2 regions of the Paenibacillus wuxiensis genome follow, and region 2 is predicted to be linked to the other one. Evidence: riboswitches for the same ligand, from Rfam matches in the RefSeq annotation. Region 2 holds a riboswitch; the other holds the start of a gene.
What was found. Region 2 has a riboswitch for thiamine pyrophosphate ahead of ABN764_RS24105 (YkoF family thiamine/hydroxymethylpyrimidine-binding protein). Riboswitches for the same ligand answer to the same signal wherever they lie in the genome.

Region 1: it holds a riboswitch for thiamine pyrophosphate, as region 2 does, so the genes downstream of both, tenA (thiaminase II) here and ABN764_RS24105 (YkoF family thiamine/hydroxymethylpyrimidine-binding protein) in region 2, are expected to answer to the same signal.

What each region holds. Positions count from the first base shown of each region.
Region 1 is NZ_JBEFZI010000004.1:234,153-241,756, forward strand. It holds gene ABN764_RS10070 (linear amide C-N hydrolase) at 1-257, opposite strand, end outside; gene thiE (thiamine phosphate synthase) at 386-1,099, opposite strand; gene thiD (bifunctional hydroxymethylpyrimidine kinase/phosphomethylpyrimidine kinase) at 1,096-1,920, opposite strand; gene thiM (hydroxyethylthiazole kinase) at 1,911-2,756, opposite strand; gene tenA (thiaminase II) at 2,753-3,454, opposite strand; TPP riboswitch at 3,586-3,688, opposite strand; gene ABN764_RS10095 (MerR family transcriptional regulator) at 3,889-4,812, shown strand; gene ABN764_RS10100 (histidinol phosphate phosphatase domain-containing protein) at 4,901-5,917, opposite strand; gene ABN764_RS10105 (DeoR/GlpR family DNA-binding transcription regulator) at 6,005-6,790, opposite strand; gene ABN764_RS10110 (ABC transporter ATP-binding protein) at 6,774-7,604, opposite strand, start outside.
Region 2 is NZ_JBEFZI010000011.1:139,011-146,614, forward strand. It holds gene ABN764_RS24090 (serine hydrolase domain-containing protein) at 1-451, shown strand, start outside; gene ABN764_RS24095 (response regulator transcription factor) at 542-1,237, shown strand; gene ABN764_RS24100 (HAMP domain-containing sensor histidine kinase) at 1,221-2,603, shown strand; TPP riboswitch at 2,798-2,904, shown strand; gene ABN764_RS24105 (YkoF family thiamine/hydroxymethylpyrimidine-binding protein) at 3,050-3,637, shown strand; gene ABN764_RS24110 (ECF transporter S component) at 3,723-4,298, shown strand; gene ABN764_RS24115 (ABC transporter ATP-binding protein) at 4,300-6,177, shown strand; gene ABN764_RS24120 (energy-coupling factor transporter transmembrane component T family protein) at 6,164-6,949, shown strand; gene ABN764_RS24125 (hypothetical protein) at 7,036-7,323, shown strand; gene nrdR (transcriptional regulator NrdR) at 7,555-7,604, opposite strand, start outside.

The DNA of each region.
Region 1 (7,604 bases), on a different contig from region 2:
AGCCCGGCAACGGAAAGTCCATGCTCGTTCAATCCGTCGGAGTAAAAGATAAAGTCTTCAATTGGATCGCCTGCTCCAACAAACCCGTACTTGTTTTTCCATTTCATTTCATCTCCCGGAAGATTGGCTTCAGGAAAAGACTGTCCACGAGGCACAAAATTGACGATGGAATTGAGCTTCAATGTCCAGTCCATTGTTCTTGCAGAAACGATGCCGCCCTTCTTCGATTTTCGCGGTATCGATATATTTGTACACATGCTAATTCCTCCTTTTCATTTTCTTGAAACGGCGTACTTTTATATCTTATTAGCGGCACACAAAAAGAATCCGCCTTTTCAGGCGGATTCCTCCATGATGTTCGACAATTGAACGACAAAGATGGTATCTATGGTATGACAGAAGGGCAAGCAACGCTTGGGTGACTCGATCCTGCTGCCGAGAGAACAGTTCCGGAAGCAAGTCCTCTCGCGGCATGACATACATTCTCCGCATGGGTAATGGCAGAGATAACAGCGATCCCGTCTGCACCAGCTCGAATTACATGTGGCGCACGCTCTGCCGTAATGCCGCCAATGCCTACGATCGGCAGTGATGTTATCTCTGTTAGCCGTTGAATGATTGCAGTGCCTTGCGGCTCTAGAGCATCCTCTTTGGAAGCAGTCGAATATATCGGCCCAACGCCGAGATAATCGGCTCCTTGTTCCTCAGCCAGCAGAGCCTCAGCTGCCGAGTGAACGGACACGCCGAGTATTTTATTGCCAATGCGATCCCTGACTTGCGCCGCAGGCTCGTCGTTCTGGCCAACATGAACCCCGTCCGCATTCAAGGCAAGCGCCAGCTCTACATCATCGTTCACGAGGAAGGGGATGTCGTGTCTTCTGCACACCGACTGAATGCGCATTGCAAGTTCTTTCTTAGCTGCAGTCTTCAGCGCGTTTGCGCCCTTTTCTCGAAACTGTACTATTGTTACTCCTCCGCGAATGGCCTCCTCGACAACCGCTGCAGGGTCACCCTCGCAATTGCCGCTGCCGAGCACGAGGTACAGCTGCAAATAGGAACGCATGCGGGCTTCTTCAATGCGACTATCTATACTTATCATCTGACCACCTCTTGCATCTGCCGCTGCCGATATGCCCAATGGTTGGTTGGGCCGTTGCCGCCGCCGAGCCCGAGCGACTCCTCAATAGCTGCTTGAATATAATGCCGCGCTGTACGAACTGCGTCGCGGGGAGCAGCACCCTTCGCGAGTTCTGCCGCAATTGCTGCCGAGTAGGTGCAGCCCGTGCCGTGAGTATGCTTCGTTGTGATTCTGCGGTCTTCCAGCAGTGTGAAGCGGGCTCCGTCATAGAACAGGTCAACAGCAAGCTCGGTCGTCATTGCGTGGCCGCCCTTGACGACGACCATTTTGGCGCCGTATTCGGCAATTCTCATCGCGGCATCGCGCCGATCTTGCAGGGATACAATCTTCATACCCGCAAGCGCTTCTGCCTCTGGGATGTTCGGCGTGACAATCAGCGCAAGCGGCAGTAGGCGATTCTTCATGGCCTCTATGGCATCTTGCTGCAGCAGCTCTGCGCCTCCCTTGGCTATCATGACCGGGTCGACGACAACGTTGTTCAAACCGAATGCTTCAATGCGATTCGCTACTGTCTCAATAATGCCTGCGCTGAACAGCATACCTGTTTTTACAGCATCGACCCCAATATCTTCTACGACGACATTCATCTGTTCGGAGACGGCTTCTGGAGCAAGCGGGTAAACGCCATGAACGCCCAACGTGTTCTGTACGGTCACGGCCGTGATCGCTGACATGCCGAATACGTTAAGCTCTTGGAATGTCTTGATGTCGGCTTGAATGCCGGCGCCGCCACCGCTATCAGAACCAGCAATCGTCAATGCTCGTGCGACCGTCATAGCCATACCTTCCTTCTAGCGGTGGCTTGATGGGGGGTGATCGTAGATACTGCTGTATCGAATTGGTCGATCTCAGCCAAGGCATCAAGAAATGCGGTCTGGAAGCTGCCGGGTCCACGATGACCCGCTGTTCGATAGGCATGGGCGGCTGCGCACCCATAATAAGACATCGCTGCGGCTCCCGCCAGCAATAAATCAGACTCTATTGCGGCAAATGCGCCGATGACCGATGTCAGCAGGCACCCGCTTCCCGTTATGCTCGTTAATATCGGATGACCGCCCGCAATAACGTAGCCGGTTGTGCCGTCTGTAATGACATCCTCTTTGCCCGAAATGGCAACGATGGTGCCGAATCGATCGGCTGCCCGCGCAGCAAGATCGAACAACGCTTCAGGGGAGCGGAGGGAGCTTTCAGACTCCACGCAATCCACGCCCTTGATCTCGCCTGCTTCCCCCATAAGCTGGGCAATTTCAGCGGCGTTGCCGCGCACGATCGAGACGCGCAATTCCTTAAGCATCTTCACAGATACCTTCGTCCGATACGGCGTTGCGCCTGCGCCTACTGGATCGAGAATAACGGGAATGCCATGTACATTCGCCGACCGTCCTGCGATTAGCATAGCTTCTATCATGTCAGTATCGAGCGTGCCAAGGTTCAATACGAGCGCATCTGCTGCCTTGGCCATGTCCGCTACCTCTTCCTTGGCTGAAGCCATCACAGGGGAGGCTCCAATGGCTAGCAGACCGTTAGCGGTAAAGTTGGCGACGACGATATTCGTCAAATTGTGGATGAGGGGGCGCCGTTCCTTAATACGTTGAGGGAAGAGAGGCATATCATTCATCCTTGTCTCACCTCTGTCTTCTCCGTCAAGCCTACCGGCCAGTCTTCTACTTGATAAGCCATGTCCCAGAATAGATATTCCAACTGGCAGCTAGTCAGAAAATGCTTCTTCAGCTGCTGCTTGCGTGCTTGCGACAGCGATTCTGCCCATTCATCCAGCATTCGGCGCATTTTGTCCGTAACTCCGCCGCCGAGGTCTCCATAGAAATGAATCCACTCATAGAACGGATGGGCCTCATCTGGATTTACTTCCTTTAGCAAACGTTGTCCGATCTCCGTATATGTCCATGGGCACGGCAGCAAAGCCGCAATAATATCTTCCAGGGTTCCTTCGTGGGCCACGGTAAGCATATGAGACACATAATGGCTCGCAGAAGGGGCGAGCGGGTAGCCTTGCAGTTCTTCGAACGTCACGCCTGCCACATTACAAAAATTATGATGGGGGTGTGTCTCGCTATTCAGTACGAATGAGATTTGCTCGTTGAAAAGAGCCATTGTCTCTCGGTTGTCGCATTTGGAAATCGCAATGCCATAAATCCGAATAAAGGCATTCAAATATTCAAAATCCTGCTTTACGTAGTGAATCAACTGTTCTTTCTTGACAGTACCCTTAGCAATTCCCCGAACGAACGGATGCTCCATAATGGCATCGTATATCGGCTCCGCTTCGTGTCTCAGTTCCTCCGTAAATGTAAGCATGAACAGCACCTCCGCATGATTGGATAGGGGATGAATGCATGCTGAAATCTGGTCAAGGAGCACTTCGCGGCAGCCAAAAAAAGCCGCCCCGAAATGGAGCGGCTTCATCATGTCCATACATAAAGACCATGAACCGGCCGGCTCCACTTCCCTCCGCCGGTATTACCCGGATCAGGTTCAAAGGGTCCAAGAATTCTTGTCTCAGCCGCCTATGCGGCTCCCCTAGTGGATTTCACGTCATATTCATCTTACGAACTACTTTAGCATTGATGGAGATAATTGTAAAACGTTTGTTTTCTGAACCATTCGGTCAAAACGATAATTTGTTAGTGCTTGGAGCGAAGTTTCGTATTGCAATTGACGCTGCGACAACTGATACAATAACCTCATAAGGCGCCTTATGATACGTCAAGTGACAGAGGTTGATGATAGTGATGAGCAACATGATAGGAATCGATAAATTATCGCAGGAAATCGGTGTGACGAGCCGTACCCTGCGCCATTGGGAGTCGCAAGGGCTATTCGCAAGTCAGCGCGACAGTTCTGGCTGGAGGATATATGATGAACAGACCGTGCTTGCAATCCGTATTACAGCCTGGTTAAGAGGGTTCGATATTGGGATTAAAGAGATTAAAGTGGTGCTGGCGGATATGACGTTCCGAACCGCACATCAGGTAATGACTCAGTATGCACACGAGATGATTGAGCACAAAAATGAGTGTATATCGAAGGAAATAACATTGAAGAAATGGTTGGAGCAGTCGTACAAGTACCTCAATGAACCGATTACGGCTCAATTGCTGTTGCAATTAAGTCATGTACCGTCCCTACATTTAAATATGAAGCATGAGGTGACAATGCCGATGAGTAATCAGTGGAGTTATTCTCCAGCATCAATCAAATTCGTAACCCTTCCATCAATGAGAATGGTCAGCCATGTTGTCGTAAGCGCATCTCCAGAAGAAGAAGCGATCGAATCATTAGCGGACTGGCTCGTGCAAGCTGAGCTGCAAGGTACGGCACGGCTATTTGGAAAAAATGAAGAACCACTCCCTGATGTTGAATCGAACGTTTACGGTTATGGTGCATATGCCTCCATTCCAGAGAATATCGACATACCGAGCCATTTTACGGAGGTTAGGTTCTTCGGCGGGGTATATGCCATGATGGAGAGTACAGATGATATTACGGGATCGTGGGAATTATTGATGGAGAAATTGAACAAGCATCCTGACTACGAGCCTGATTCAGAGGCAAGATTCTGCTTGGAGGAGCATATACGAAATGACAGCCCGGAAGGAAGCAGCAACGCTTATTGGCTGCAGTTATTCGAGCCGGTTCGAAAGAAAATAAAATAATAAACATGAAATCCCCGGTGCAGTCGTTGCGCCGGGGATTGTGTATTTGGGGACAGGAGAGAGGGTTGCTCGCTTTAGGTTTTCTTTATTAAGAAATCGAAGTTGCGAGCGGTCGCATGATGCGTTTACGTTGATGGAATGTGGCAATTTCGGCTAGACCGCGCTGCTGAAGCATAAGGGCATTGTCCGCCACGTATTTGCCGACGTCGTCTGGAAAGTGTGAATCCGATGACAGGGTAAAGGGGACGTCATGTCGAAGCAGAACATCGATAAAGGAGGAACTTGGACACATCTCCTTGACCGGGTAGCGATAGAACAGTCCTGCATTTACCTCTGTAGCTGTATTTGTCCGTTGCAATGCCTGTGCGATTCGCTCGTAGTATGGGAGAAGCAGCTCTTCAGATGGGCGATAATGAAATACTTTCAAATTGTCCAAATGGGCGGCAATATCGAACAGACCGCTGTTAATCATTCGTTCGACATCATCGAAAAAGCGTCCGTACAGTTCACGCAGATCAATCTGATCGAAGCGGAACTGAGTCTCGGGATTATCGAAACCCCATCCATCCACATAGTGAATCGACCCGATCACATAGTCCCAATCCGCCATCGCAATGAAAGATTCCAACTCCTTCTCTCCACCTGCAAAATAATCCGCCTCTAATCCGAGACGGAGCTCGACACCCTGTGCGGCCCATCTCGACTTCGCAGCCTGAATGGCAGCTACGAAATCCTCCATCCGCTCGGTGCATACTTGATGCAGCCATGTATGCTGAAGGTGACCAAGCGGGGAGTCTCCGATATCGAGGTGACGTTCGAAGTAGGGGAGCGTCTCTCGAAACCGATAGAGATGATCTACGATTCCGACCTCCCGCAGTCCTTTGCGCAGCGTTTCTTGCAAATAGAGATCGAGCCATGATTCGTCATAAGCTCCTCGCTGCAGTCTTGTATGCATACGCGCATAACTCGCTTCGAGCCATGCACGGGAATGGAGTGGTTCAGTAATTGGATGGAAGTGATCGAATGCTTGATTCGTACGATCAAGCCAGCGGAACGAATAAGGGCCTTCCTCCAAATGCATATGGTAGTCTACATAATACAGCATAATGATCGCATCCCATCCTATGTCATAGTGGCTCATTCGTGATGTATGAAGTGATGTGTTACTTCGAAATATAACTTCGCTATGTTCTTATGGCTCGCAAGCCGTCGTAATCCAACCTACTTGCAATCCGCTGCGCTTCCATTTATCCGGCATTGGTGCATCGCATATGATGGCGGTGACCTTGCTCATGTCACAGATGCGGCACAGCTGTGTCTCCCCGAGCTTGGTACAATCTCCAAGCACATATGCCTGCTCGGATTGCTCAATCATTAAGGTGGAGCAGATCGATTCCTCCATGTCGTAATCACTGATTCCCGCTGGTGTCATTCCTGCGCAGGAGATGAATGCCTTATCGAAGTGGAAGCGTGTAAGCAGTTCACAGGTTAGGGCGCCTGCAATCGATTTCTGCTCTGGATGCGTAACTCCCCCGAGTACAATGACTTTGCCGTCAAATCGTTTGGCTTCCAGCCGTTCCATGAGCAGTTCGGCAGCAGGAATAGAATTCGTCACGATCGTAACGCCGACGACACCGCGTATGGCGCGAACAAGCTCAACAGTCGTCGTGCCTACATCGACCACGATTGTATCTCCATCTTGAATGAGCGCGGCAGCAGCTTCCCCGATTGCTTTCTTTGCCGACTGCTCGCTGCTTCGTTTTTTATCAAAATGAGGTTCAATCTTCACATGCGAATACGCAACTGCGCCTCCGTACACGCGCTTAAGCATCTGCTTCGCTTCCAACTCGTCGAGATCCCTGCGAATGGTTTCGGGCGTAACCGTTAATACGCTGGCGAGGGAAGCAACTTGAATTTTGCCATGTCGATTCAGCTGTTCTAAAATATGCTGTCTACGTTCTTCAGGCAGTAGCATCATGAAGCGGAATCACGTCCTTCGGATGGAGGTATACCGTCGTGGTAGAGCCGACGCTCACCCAATCGGAATTGCGATGAATCTGATCGACGACGACATGCTGACCCTGAACCGTTAGTTCCATACGCGTAATGTTGCCAAGCATGGTCACATTGCGTACCGTTCCTGTTACGGCCATGCCGCCAACGAGCGGCTGCTCGCAGAACGTCTCTGGCCGAATGGCATACAGCTTGCTGTCTGCAAGCGTGTAGTCTGGTACGATTTGCCCTAAGGCTTCGGCGTTCCATACGTTATAGCTGCCAATGAATCTTGCGACGAACTCGCTGCTTGGCTGCGTATAAATCTCCTGCGGTGAGCCATGCTGCGCGATATTGCCTGCATTCATGATGTATATGTGATCACTGACGGACATCGCTTCTTCTTGGTCATGCGTAACTAGTACTGTTGTCATGTTCAATTCACGTTGAATGGAACGCAGCTGCTGCTGCAGGTTTTTACGAATTTGCGCGTCAAGCGCACTAAGCGGTTCGTCCAGCAGCAATACCTTTGGTTTCGTAACAAGCGAGCGGGCAAGTGCGACACGCTGCTGCTGCCCACCAGAGAGCTCACGGGGGAAAGACTTCTCCTTGCCTTGAAGCCCGGTGAGCTCAATCATTTCGCCAACTGCCTGGCGAATCTCATCACGCGGCATCTTCTTCATCGTCAAGCCGAAGGCAATATTGTCGGTTACCGTCATATTGGGGAACAGCGCATAGGACTGGAACACCATGCCGATCTCCCGATCCTTCGGTTCGATCCCTGTCACATCTTTACCATC
Region 2 (7,604 bases):
TCAGCCTGCACAAGCAATTACCCGGGAACAATTTATCGGTTGGTTTATTCGATGGGCCGGGGTATCTCCATCCAAGAACAAACCTGCTTTCATAGATATATCCGACAGTGCGTTTGCTAAAGAAATACAAGCCGCGTATGAGTTTGGCGTCATTCAGAAGCCAGAGAACGGCAAATTTCATCCGCAGGAATTGTTGACCCGCCAGGAAGCAGCAACTATTATATGGCGTATGGCAGTCGAACATTTAAGAGCAACGCCGAAAAAAGTTTTCCTCCAGGATCACACCGATTCCTGGGCGCTGGATGGTGTTCAGTTCATCATCGCCAAGCAATTATATGGGCCTGAAGTTGTCCAAGGAAAAGACGGGGCGTTCGACTACCGATCCAAGCAGCCAATGCTGAAGCAAGAAGCTGCAGCTATGTTGTCTAAGTTCGCCGATAATTTATTCTAATTCGCACAATTCGTAAAACTCCCGATCCATCTGCGCTTAGTCGCAAGTGAATCGGGAGTTATTGTTGCATACATGGAGGTGAAACAACAAATGAAAACCATACTTATCATTGATGATGAAGCCGAAATCCGGGAACTGCTGACCATCTATTTGACCAATCACGGCTATGCTGCGATTACAGCCGGGAACGGTGCCGAAGCGATGACCATCTTGCAGGAGAACCCCATCGATTTGGTCATAGCCGATATTATGATGCCACAAATGGATGGCTTGGAATTACTCAAAAAAACGCGACAGAATTCGCAAATTCCGTTTCTCTTTATTTCTGCCAAATCAGACGATATGGACAAAATCTACGGCTTGCAGCTCGGGGCGGACGATTACGTGGGCAAGCCCTTCAACCCACTTGAAGTCGTCAGCCGCGTTCAGGCGCTGTTCAGACGAATCGACTCCTTTGCCAAGGTGGATAACCATGAGCAGGAATTTATCGAAATCGGAGATGTGAGGCTGAATATAAGGAGCTGCCAACTGTTCAAGTCCGGCATCCAAAAAGAATTGACATCATACGAGTTCAAGATTGTGGAGCTCCTTATGAGAGAGGCTGGCAGAGTATTAACCAAAGCCCATATTTACGAGCAAGTATGGGGCGAGGAATACACCGGAGACGAAAATTTAATTATGGTGTACATAAGCAAAATCCGCGAGAAAATTGAGGATAATCCGAGAAAGCCTGTTCATCTCATTACGATTAGGGGGTTAGGCTACCGTTTTGAAAAAAGCAAATAACCTCTCCGGTCGACGTCCCTTAAAACGGGTATTTTTTCGAAATTATGCAGTGATCTGCGTCCTGATGATAGCAGCGATCATTGTATCTCTCCTAAGCACGAACCTATTTATGAGGCGTTATATCGATGAACTGGTCGTTGCTCAAATTAATGGAACGGATATTTATCGGTACCCTTTCCATAACATCAGTGGGCATTTGCTGGACAAGTATGGCGGCTGGTTCGAAATCGTGAATGAGTCAGGCGAAATCATTTTTGTCAAAGGAAACAAAGAGGACAACATCAAGCATTACGAAGACGGCCAAATGTATGCCAAAATGGATGTAGAGCGCAACGATGATGCAATCTCCTATCATGCTTATCAAGCAAAAGGGCCGAACGGCGAATCTTATGTATTGCTGTGGAAAATTCCTGAGCGCTTGTTGAAATTATCAACCGCGACAACAATCTTTGCTGCATTATTAGCTATTTTATTGTTTATCCTGCTTTACTTTTACGCCCGCTATTCGGTTAGACAAGTGAAAAAGCCGCTGCGGCAAATCTTGGAAGGCATCAAAGAGATGGAGCACTTCAATTACACGAAGCGGCTTCATTACTCAGCCGAACAGGAATTCGCGGAAATACAAGATGCGTTTAACGGCATGGCTGAACGTCTGCAGCGTACTTCTGCCGAGAAGGAAGCTGCCGAGAACAATAAGCGAAACATGCTGCTGCATCTATCGCATGATTTGAAGACGCCGATTACTTCGATTTACGGTTATTCGCAGCTCCTGTTGGACAATCAGGCATTGGAAGACAAGGATACCCGCAAATATATTCAATACATTTACGATAAGTCAGCTTATATGGCCAATTTGATTAAAGACTTATTTGAACTGGCGAAGCTGGATGACAAGCATACGGAATTGAGCAAAGAGAAAGTGAACGTTACGAAATGGTTCCAACAGCTCGTGGTCGAATTTTATCCGGAAATAGAAGAGAAGGGATTTGAGCTTGAAGCACATATCCCGGAAGAACCGCTCTATGTCAAGATGGACAAGATTCATATGAGTCGCGTCATCACCAACTTAATCAGCAATGCACTGCGATATAATCCAGCGGGAACGGTGCTCTATGTGTCATGTGCGCGACAAGAAGGAAACGTTATACTGTGGATCGGAGACGACGGAATTGGCGTTCAGGAGCCGATCAAGGACCATATTTTCGAAGAATTCGTCCGCGGCGATGGCCCGATTAAAGACAGTACAGGCTTAGGTCTCGCCATTTGCAAAAAAATCATAACGCTCCATGATGGCACGATTGAATTAATGCAGGATCAGTGTTACCATACCTTGTTTCAAATCACGTTGACAATTACGGAGGACTAGAGTCCCTTCACGATGTCGGGCATCACCTTCAGGCTTCGATACCACGGATCGTTTGCATGCCCGGATCTAGCCCATTGCAATAATAAGCTCCAGTTTGAAGTATTCCTTTTGGTGTTACACCCTTTACAAACGGATCATCCCGTGTATAATGAAAGCTGTCAAGCATATGAACAATGGAACAACTGCATAGTGAATTCGAACACTAGGGGTGCTGTAACAAGCTGAGAGACAGCGGCAACGCTGTTAACCCTTATAACCCGAACTAGATAATACTAGCGTGGGGAAGTGTAGTCGACTGATTGATATAAGCTGCGGCTTCGTCATGTTCGTCATTGCATGAAGCCATGTTATACCCTTGTATCCTCAAGCGTAACTGCACCGACTCACGGTGCAGTTTTTTTGTTGTCTGCTGGCCACATATTGATTCGTCAGGGAGGATATAAGTTATGAGTCAGTTATCTTGCGGTACGAGCCGCATCGTTGGTTGTCGATTTTCCATCTATCCGATGAGCAATCGCTTCGTTGAACTTATTTTGGGAGCGTTGCGAGACACAGACATGTCCAAGGTATGGTGCCATACCGATGATGTCAGCACCTGGGTTCGTGGGCGCAGTGAACATGTATTCGATGTCGTTCAGTCAATCTTTTTACATAGCGCGGCAAGTGGAGAGCATGTTGCGCTGAATGCTACCTTCTCTGTTGGCTGTCCAGGTGACACACAAGGAGATGCCTTCATGAATACGGACGAAATTCGAATGAATGCGGAACAAGCGATTCCTCTTAAGGTCGCTGCTCATTTTGCGCTCTACCCGCTTGGAACGGCAGATTACATGGATACGATCTATGAAATCATTGGCCTTGCTAAGGAAGAAGGCACTTTCGATGAGAGCGCTCATTATGCAAGCCGCTTAGAAGGAGATGCACAGCGAGTATTTGCTACACTTGAGAACGCGTTTAATCGGGCGAGAAAATCAGACAAGTCCCATGTGGTGATGACAACTACGATGTCAGCAAACAGCCCTTCCACAAGGTAGCAGCTGAAGATAAAGAATTTCCAAAATGCAAGCTACAAACCCAACGGACTCATCCGATCATCGTTTTAAGAAAAGAGGAATGTTCATGAATTCGCGAAACAGCCAATGGAAATTACAAGATATCGTCGTTCTCAGTTCATTATCTGTCGTGTTTGCCGTCATTTATCTGCTCTTCTTGCAAATAGGCAATGTGCTTGTTGGCTTTATGGGGCCGATGGGATATGAAGTCATCTTCGGCATTTGGTTTATCGTATCGATCATCGCCACCTATATTATCCGCAAACCGGGGGCTGCCGTCATTTCAGAGACAGTCGCTGGACTGGTTGAGGTATTAATCGGCAACGCTGTAGGGCCTATTTTGATTGTATCCGCCCTTATTCAAGGTTTAGGCGCCGAAGCCGTATTTGCCGCTACAAGATATCGGAATTATTCAACCAAAGTGCTCATGCTGGCTGGGGTGGGCTCCGCTGTATTCAGCTTCGCGTGGGGGTATTTCCGCAGCGGTTATGCGGCCTACTCTGTTGGTCTCATCCTCGCGATGTTCATCGTTCGCTGTATAAGCGGTGCACTCATTTCAGGTCTGCTTGGCAAATGGATTGCGGACGCCTTGACCAATACAGGAGTTCTTAGAAGTTTCCCAATTGCAAAGGGGCAGCGGTAACATGGCAAGCCCAGCGCTTCTCAATTCCAAGCACCCAGCACAATCGACCTTACAACGTGACGCCGAGCATGGAGCTCTTATTGCACTGGAAGCCACTGATCTGACACTCGCCTTCGAGACCGAAGGCGAGCCCGTCTTATCCAACATCAATGTCACCCTGCATGAGGGAGAAACCGTGCTGCTGTTAGGCCCAAGCGGATGCGGCAAGAGCTCGCTAGCCTTTTGCCTTGCCGGGCTGTATCCACATGCAATAGATAGTCTCGTCGATGGCAGTGTCCATTTGTATGGCAAGCCAATTGAACAGTACGATTCCGGTGCAGCGGCCCAGCATATCGGAATTGTATTTCAAGATTTCGAAAGTCAGTTCTGTATGCTGCGTGTAGAAGAAGAAATAGCCTTTTGCCTAGAAAATCGGGATTGCCCTCGAACTGAGATGGAATCCATGATTCAAGAGGTCTTAGAAAAAGTAGGATTGCTCGCATGGCGTCATGCGTATGTCCACGAGCTGTCGGGAGGCATGAAGCAGAAGCTGGCCCTCGCCTGCGCTTTAGCCCATCGCGTGCACATGCTTGTATTGGATGAGCCCACCTCGAATCTCGATCCGTATACAAGACATCAATTTGCTGTACTCATTTCAGAACTGGCACGCAGGGAAGGGATGGCTCTGCTCATCATTGAGCATCAATTGGACGATTGGATCGGCATGACGGATCGCCTGCTCGTGATGGATGAGGATGGAGCCCTCGTCTTTGACGGTCTTCCTGTCTCCTACTTCAAGCATCATGCAGCTGAAGCCAAGTCACGCGGTATCTGGCTTCCGCAAGCGCTGGAACTGCAGCAATTCATCCGTGAGTGGTTTAATCGCAGCAACAGTAGCGATAGCAGCAACGATGACGATAGTAGTAACATTTTCGATTTCAGCAATTATGATGAGCAGTCCGTTCATCAGCGTCTCGAGTCCGCAGAACCCGCACTAACCGACGAGGATCTGCTGAACCTGCTGCTGTCGCTCCCTAAATTAGCACAGCAGGATGTGATGCGCATCCTAACATCAGCTCAATCGAACGGTTCCCCACGAAAGCCTGAGGAAGTCTTGCAAGCGAACAACCTTGTCTATCGGCGTAAAGGGAGAGTAATCCTCGATCACGTGTCCCTTACTCTGCATTCAGGGGAATGGGTAGCACTTGTTGGTCCAAACGGAGCTGGGAAATCTACCCTCGCCTCCCTCTTATCTGGATTGACACAGCCGGATGAAGGTCAAATCATTCTGAATGGCATGCCTCTTCATCGATATGCAGAGCGGGAGCTGAGAGCCTTCATCGGATATGTATTCCAGAATCCAGAGCATCAGTTCATTACTGATACCGTGTTCGATGAACTTGCATTCGGGATGCGCTTGCAGCTTCTGAGCGAAGAAGAAGTACAGCAGCATGTCGGAGAAGCCTTGACACGCTTCCGCTTGAACAAGGTTGCCAATGCCAATCCCTTCTCCATCAGCCAAGGACAGAAGCGAAGACTTAGTGTCGCTTCCGTTCTTACCGACAGCCAACAGCTATTGTTATGCGATGAGCCGACATATGGACAAGATTCTTATACATCCAAGCAGCTGATGGACACCCTGCAAGCACGAACCCAAGCAGGCGCAACTGTCCTGATGATCACGCATGATATGGAGTGGGTTCAGAACTATGCCGACCGAATTATTGTGCTAGATGAAGGTTGCATACAGTTTGACGGCAGCCCTTCCAAGCTGTGGAAGGAGCACCCTGAGCTCGTGGAGAAGTGTCATCTGCGTATGCCGATGAACTTCGCGGTGACATTTCGCTTACTTGCACAGACGACAGGTATCGAAGGAGGAGATCATCCTGATACTCCGTGATTGGAATCCAAGCATTAAGGGGCTTGCGATCATTATAGCGGTTATTATGCTGTCGTTGACGTTCGATCCGGTTACACCGCTTGCAGCACTTGTCTACATCGTTCTATTTACATTCCTATTAGGGAACATATCATGGCGTAAATGGCTGCTTAGCTTCTGCCCCTTCCTCATTATGGGCATCGGCTACGTGTGGACGGCTCTCGTCTTCCCGCGTTCTGCCGATCCCGCTTCAAGTGCCATTCTATGGCAGTGGGGGTCGTTCATCATTACGGAGGCCACGTTCCAGCAGGCAATATCACTCGGACTCAGAGTGCTTATCTTCTCCGCCTTGTCGCTCATCTTCATCTTGACGACAGATCCTGTTCGCTTCATGCTGAGCCTGATGCAGCAATGCAAGCTGTCGCCCAAGTGGGCATACGGTATTCTGGCAGGCTATCGCTTCCTCCCCTTCTTCAAGGAAGAACTGCGCATCATACAGGATGCCCACCGCATGCGAGGCATAGAACGGGAGCGTGGCTGGAAGAGCAAGCTGCGGGCATGGAAGCGTTATGCAATTCCACTGCTCGCTTCAGCTATCCGCAAGTCGGAGCGTGTAGCTGCCGCCATGATATCGAAGGGATTCACAGGCCGACGTGGAAGAGCTTATTATGTGAAGCTTCGAGTTACATGGAAGGATTGGGCCTTACTCTTCCTTCTGCTAGGCGGAATCGCGTTATGCTACTACGTATCCTGGAAACTCGGGTTCGTACAATGGTATCAAGGACAATTGTGACACATATGACACCCTTTTCGTACATCCTGCATAACATATCTAAGCACATTGTGTGTTCCGCTATTATGCGAAAAGGAGGTCTTTCTATGCCTAAAAAAATCACGCCTAAGAAGATTACGTCTAAGACGTTATCCCCCCATTACTCCAAAAGTGTAAAGTTCTTGAAAAAATTCGTAAAGATAAAGGCCAAAAACGGTAACATATATACAGGCACCATCGTGAAAGTAGATAAAAAGAGAGTGTACTTAAAGGTCAACTCCGTAAAGCATGCGGGAAAAGTACACACTTCATTTTTCCCTTTCATCTTGCCGTTGGTGCTCTTCGATCTCCTTGCTATCGTGCTGCTTGATACCCGTAGAAGAATTATTTTTTAACGTCTATTCTCCCTCAAATGTTTGAGGGAGTTTTTATTTGCACGAAAAACTCACTAACTATATCAAGATAGCGCTCTGGCTCCTCAAATCGGGGAAAATGCCCGCTACGATGGAAAGTCGTCTGCAATGTGGATCTGCACCTATCCATCAATCCACACTTGATTGCTCGATAAAATACAAAGAACCCCTCAAACAGTTTACTGCTTGAGGGGTTTTCCGAGCTTGTTTAAACTATTTATCTGGATGTTCGCCAAGGGCGTTCTTCGACAGAAGATGATTCA